Regions from separate parts of the Clostridium sp. D5 genome, predicted to be linked through region 1. Evidence: a T-box and tRNA genes for the amino acid it is inferred to sense, from the RefSeq annotation. Region 1 holds a T-box; the other holds one or more tRNA genes.

Region 1 (3,325 bases):
CCGGATTTTTGACCGGGTAGAGCAGAATCCGGAAAATGTACCGGATATCCGCCGTATGATGGAGTACTATCTGCCGACCACCGTCAAGCTTCTGGAAGCCTATGAGGAGCTGGATGCCCAGCCGGTACAGGGCGCGAATATTATTTCGTCCAAGAGTGAGATCGAGAAAACTCTGGAAACATTAAATGCAGCGTTTGAGAAACTGCTGGACAGTCTGTTCCAGGATACGGCATGGAATGTTTCAGCCGACATATCCGTTCTGAACACCATGCTGGCCCAGGAAGGACTTACAAAGGATGACTTTAAAAAATAGTAAGTTGCGAAAGAACCCCGCCAACAATTTTTAATGCATCGCACGTAAGTGACCAAAGCACGGTCACTAAGTGCTCATAGCTATAAAAAATAAGAGAGGTTAGATTCAGACTTACCAGATGGAGGAAGTAAAATGAACAACGAATTTGAAGGATTTGCAGCAACCCCTGAACTGACCCTGGAACCATTTCAGGAACAAAAACAGGTTGTAGAGACTGTGGAGAAGGAAGAAGTTGTTTTCGACGACAACATTCTGACAGAAGAAGAGAGAAGGGCTGTCGAAAATTTTGCCAATCAGATCGACCTGACCAACTCTTCCGTGATTCTTCAGTATGGGGCAGGCACACAGAAGAAGATGGCGGACTTTTCTGAGACAGCGCTGGAGAATGTAAAGACAAAAGATCTGGGAGAGATCGGAGATCTTCTGTCTGGTGTAGTGAAAGAGCTGAAGGATTTTGATGAAGAAGAAGAAAAGGGATTTTTGGGCATATTTAAGAAGACTTCCAATAAGATAACCGCTATGAAGTCAAAGTATGCGAAGGCGGAGACCAATATCAACCAGATATGTAAAGTTCTGGAAAACCATCAGGTACAGCTGTTAAAAGACATTGCGATACTGGATAAGATGTATGAAGTGAATCTTACCTATTTTAAAGAACTGTCCATGTATATACTGGCAGGCAAGAAAAAGCTTCAGGAGATCCGCACTACGAAACTGCCGGAGCTGCTGAACAAGGCGCAGAGAGATGGGCTGCCAGAAGATGCACAGGCAGCGAGAGATCTGGACTCTATGTGCAACCGGTTTGAAAAGAAAATACATGATCTGGAGCTGACACGTACAATTTCTATCCAGACTGCGCCGCAGATCCGGCTCGTACAGGGGAACGATACTCTTATGGTAGAGAAAATCCAGTCTACGATTGTAAATACCATTCCGCTGTGGAAGAGCCAGATGGTACTTGCACTTGGTGTGGAACATTCAGCGCAGGCAGCAGCGGCCCAACGTGAAGTGACAGATATGACGAATCAGCTGCTGCGTAAGAATGCAGAGAAACTAAAAATGGCAACTATTGAAACTGCAAAAGAGTCGGAGCGCGGCATTGTGGATATTGAAACCCTCAAGATGACGAATGAATCCCTGATCTCTACTCTGGACGAGGTAATGCATATCCAGCAGGAGGGGCGGCAGAAACGCCGGGAGGCGGAACAGGAGATGCTGCGGCTGGAAGGCGAACTGAAACAGAAGCTGATGCAGGTACAGGGTTAACATTTTGTCTGAAAAGAGTACGGGACGCCGTGGAAAGAAAAACGGCAGTATGCAGATCCAGGATTTGAGATATTTTATCCTGAGTTTTTCAAAAGAGAGCGCCTTGACAAAAAGGGCTTTTTCGAGTAGAATCACAGTTACTACAGGCGATGAACGGGATTAGTATATGCACGAAATGTCACAGAGAGGAAGCAATCAGGTGCGAGGCTTCTGCAGGAAATGCATAGAACCGGCCCGGGAGCTGCTGTGTGAAAACACGGCGTAGAACCGGCGTTAACGGTGTATGAGTGAACTGTGTCAGGGGATGCAGTTAATTAGGGTGGTACCGCCGAGACTTTCGGTCCCTTTTTGGAAGGGAAGAAGGTCCCGGCGTTTTTGTATATATTTATATGCTAAGAGGCGTTTCGGCTATAATCGGGCATACTGCAGCCGGGACAGATTACTTCCATTATATCAAATACGGGGCAGGGGCCCTGGAGAATGAAAAAGGAGACATAATAATGGCAAAGGAAAAGAAACTGGTAGAATCGATCACATCAAGAGACGAGGACTTTGCACAGTGGTATACGGATGTGGTCCGTGAGGCAAAACTGTGCGACTATTCAGGCGTAAAAGGCTGTCTGAATTATCTGCCCAACGGATATGCAATCTGGGAAAATATTCAGAGCGACCTTGACAAACGTTTTAAAGATACGGGGGTAGAAAATGTTTATCTTCCGGTACTGATTCCGGAGGCGCTGCTCCAGAAAGAATCCGACCATATAGAGGGATTTGCTCCGGAGGTAGCCTGGGTGACGCACGGCGGGCTGGAGAGACTGCAGGAAAGATTCTGCATCCGCCCTACTTCTGAGACGTTGTTCTGCGACCTGTGGAGTAAGACAGTGCAGTCCTACAGAGATCTGCCGAAGGTATGGAACCAGTGGTGCTCTGTACTGCGCTGGGAAAAGACGACGAGACCGTTTTTACGTTCCAGAGAATTCCTGTGGCAGGAAGGTCATACAATCCACGCAACTTACGAAGAGGCGGAGCAGAGAACTCTGACCATGCGCGACGTATACAGAGACTTCATCCAGGATGATCTGGCGATTCCGCTGCTTTCCGGACGGAAGACAGAGAGCGAAAAGTTTGCAGGTGCACAGGACACATACACAGTGGAAGCACTGATGCATGACGGAAAAGCGCTGCAGTCTGCTACAAGCCATTTCTTCGGAAGCTCATTCCCGGATGCATTTGATATTAAATATGCAGATAAGAACAACGAGCTGCACAGCGTATATGAGACATCATGGGGACTCTCAACCAGAATTATCGGCGCTATTATCATGGTACACGGTGATGACAGTGGTCTGGTACTGCCGCCGCGAATTGCACCTGTGCAAACTAGAGTGATTCCGATTGCACAGCACAAAGAGGGCGTCCTGGATAAAGCGAATGAACTGCTTGATGTACTGAAGGCAGCAGGCTACAAAGCCAAAATAGACGATTCAGAAAAGAGTCCCGGATGGAAATTCAGCGAGCAGGAGATGCTTGGAATCCCGACCAGAATTGAAATCGGGCCAAAAGACATTGAAAACAACCAGGTAGTAGTAGTCCGCCGCGATACAAGAGAAAAGATCGTCGTATCCATAGATGAGATTACAACAAAACTGGGTGAAATCCTGGAAACAATTCAGAAAGAGATGTTTGACAAAGCAAAAGCATTCCTGGATTCCCACATTGACAGTGCGGTGACCATGGAAGAGATGA
Region 2 (3,325 bases), 450 kb from region 1:
CAGGCGTGTCTATGGGTAATCCGCATACAGTCGTCTATATGGATGACATTGAGCATCTGGACATAGAAAAGACAGGGCCCAAATTCGAGTATCATGAGCGTTTTCCAAAACGAATCAACACAGAGTTTGCAGCGGTCCTTGACAGGCAGACAGTCAGCATGCGTGTGTGGGAGAGGGGTTCAGGGGAAACACTGGCCTGCGGCACAGGTGCATGTGCAGTGGCCGTCTCCAGTATCTTAAATGGCCTTACAGAAGACGAGGTGACGGTCAGGCTGCTGGGCGGTGATCTGCTGATCAAATGGGACAGAGAAAAAGATACCGTATATATGACAGGCCCCGCTGAGGTCGTATTCGACGGGGAATGGAACCAATCATCAAAGGAGAATTAGAATGTTCAAAATAAACGACAACTATTTGAAATTACCGGGAAGCTATCTGTTTTCTACAATAGCGAAAAAGGTGAATGCCTATACCGCCGAACATCCGGACAAAGCGATTATACGCCTGGGTATCGGGGATGTTACGCAGCCGCTGGCACCGGCCATCATCGAATCCCTGCACAGTGCAGTGGACGAGATGAGCGAAGCAGAGACATTTCACGGATATGCCCCTGATCTGGGTTACGAATTTTTACGCAGCGCTATGGCTGATAATGACTATCAGGCCCGCGGCTGTGATATTTCTGCGGATGAAGTATTCATCTCAGACGGAGCCAAATGCGATTCCGGAAATATCCAGGAGATTTTCAGCACAGACAACAAGATCGCTGTATGCGACCCGGTATATCCGGTCTACGTGGACACTAATGTCATGGCCGGACGGACCGGGACCTATGACGTGAAGACAGAGACATGGAGCGATGTGATCTACATGCCGTGCACCGCCGAAACAAACTTTGCGCCGGAACTTCCGAAAGAGACACCTGACATCATCTATCTGTGTTTCCCGAACAATCCCACCGGCTCAACTATTACCCGGGCACAGCTCCAGGAATGGGTGGATTATGCAAACAAAGTGGGCGCGGTCATTATATATGATGCGGCCTATGAGGCCTATATTTCCGAAAAGGACGTACCGCATACCATCTATGAATGTGAAGGGGCAAGAACCTGTGCCATTGAGCTGAGAAGCTTTTCAAAAAATGCCGGATTCACCGGAGTGCGTCTTGGGGCGGCAATCATACCGAAAGACATAAAATGCGGTGAAGTAACTCTGCATTCCCTGTGGGCAAGACGCCACGGCACAAAATACAACGGAGCCCCGTACATCGTACAGCGTGCCGGGGAAGCTGTATATACTGAAGCAGGCAAAGAACAGCTGAAAAAACAGGTGGCATACTATATGAATAATGCTAAAGTTATATATGAAGGCCTGAAGGATGCCGGTTATACCGTGTCCGGAGGCGTGAACGCACCATATATCTGGCTGCAGACCCCGAAGGGAATGACCTCCTGGGACTTCTTCGATCATCTGCTCGAGAACGCGAATGTAGTCGGAACACCAGGATCAGGATTTGGCCCAAGCGGGGAAGGGTATTTCCGACTTACTGCATTTGGCAGCTATGAAAAAACACTGGAGGCTATAGAAAGAATCAAAGTAATGTAGTATATTTATGGGGGGCATGCTCATAGGGGTCAGACCCTTCTGCAAAGGGGTCTGACCCCTATGAGCTCCATATTCAGAATATTCAGAAAAATATGCTTTAAAACATTTTTTGATGGAAATTAAAAAAAGGGCTTGATTTTTTCCGCGAGTCTGATATAATAACCATGTTGCGTCTGACAAGGACAAGACATGATGATGCGGATTGGTGTAATGGCAGCACAACAGACTCTGACTCTGTTTGTGAAGGTTCGAGTCCTTCATCCGTAGTTGAGAATCTGCGAAAGCAGATTCTTAATTTTCTCTTTAAGAGAAGCACAAGTTTATACATATCGGAGTGTGGCTCAGCTTGGTAGAGCGCTACGTTCGGGACGTAGAGGTCGCGTGTTCGAATCACGTCACTCCGATTGGTTGAGTAAGATACCGGAATTCCATGTAAGACAGGAATTCCGGTATTTTCTTTTTGTATTTATACCCCAGCTTTATCCGGAGGATTACTCTCTTTTGGGGGATATTCTAACACTCCATTGGTAGACTGTGTTTTATGTGGCATCGTAACTATTATCAGGATATTGTGCTAAACGGGTTATATAAAACATTGAAATTAATTAAATAAAAGCAGATCAATTGATGAATTGAAGGCTAAGAGTAAAGAAATGAAGAAGAATCCTCAAAACAAACAGCTGGCGGATATGATAAACTATGTCAGCGACATTATGGCTGTTGTGATGGCCTGTATGATAGCAAGTTCTAATTATCACTAATAGAAAATTTAACGCTGACAACCTGACACAAGAGGTTGTGCCCCAATAAATAGCTCTTGTTTATCGGCACTGTATATTAAAATATAAATATACAGTGCCTTATTTTTACATATTTTTAACTGAAATATGCTGGCAGTATTTTTGCCAGTATGCTAAGCTTGCTCTAACGCAGATTTAATGTGAATGGCAGTGTCTGTATGCTCAGTAAAAGCATTTACAGAAAGGCAGGGAGTGATGCATAGCTGGACGAAAATTGATATAGCAATTATTATTACCCAAATGTTATTAGCGGGTTTTTATAAAGATTTTGTTGAATCTTCTAAAAAATTAAAATTTATAACCCGCTGTACATTAAACAGATTGTTCGTTACAGGAGCTGTATGTACTTTTATTCTGGAGCGTTTTGGAATCTTTGGGCGGGGACGATACTCTATTATAATATTTGCTAATTGTATTTTCTGGATCACACTCCTGTTAATAAGCATGTTATTTTCTGAAGGATGGTGCTGCGTCAAATGTGGAAAGCGTATAGGGCTTAAGCTCCTGGTTGTTAGTAAATGTCCATACTGCCATGAATCGTAAGAGGAAAGTGGATAGCTGCCAGTTTTTAAAGTCCCTGATCGTATGTTTCTATCCGTTTTATATATCCGCGGAAACATACACTGACACCGAGTGCGGTGGAAGATACGGCAAAGCAAACCATCGATGGTATTGCAACCGGTACCGTCCCATACTTATCTGCCATTCTGCCGATAAATTGCCGGGAGATAAGCATCGTTAATGCATATACGGTAAAAACAGGCACGATGTGTGCCTCTACATTTCTCATCGCGGCGTATAAGACGAGAAAGGAATTCATCACCGAATAAGATAAACACAAAAGCAGCAGAATGACTGCGGGTATTACGAAATTTTACTTATTTACCAGCCATCTGTCTTTCCTGCTGTTCGATCATTTT

What was found. A T-box is a leader RNA that pairs with one kind of tRNA and senses whether it is charged. The one in region 1 lies ahead of proS (proline--tRNA ligase), so its partner is inferred to be a tRNA-Pro.
Region 2: it encodes a tRNA-Pro, which carries the amino acid that the T-box ahead of proS (proline--tRNA ligase) is inferred to sense. The anticodon was not compared.

Annotation. Positions count from the first base shown of each region.
Region 1 is NZ_GL870809.1:372,926-376,250, forward strand. It holds gene HMPREF0240_RS01540 (5-bromo-4-chloroindolyl phosphate hydrolysis family protein) at 1-313, shown strand, start outside; gene HMPREF0240_RS01545 (toxic anion resistance protein) at 446-1,579, shown strand; T-box leader at 1,720-1,928, shown strand; gene proS (proline--tRNA ligase) at 2,080-3,325, shown strand, end outside.
Region 2 is NZ_GL870809.1:823,830-827,154, forward strand. It holds gene dapF (diaminopimelate epimerase) at 1-389, shown strand, start outside; gene HMPREF0240_RS03585 (LL-diaminopimelate aminotransferase) at 391-1,605, shown strand; tRNA gene HMPREF0240_RS03590 (tRNA-Gln) at 1,802-1,872, shown strand; tRNA gene HMPREF0240_RS03595 (tRNA-Pro) at 1,936-2,009, shown strand; gene HMPREF0240_RS03600 (hypothetical protein) at 2,974-3,171, opposite strand.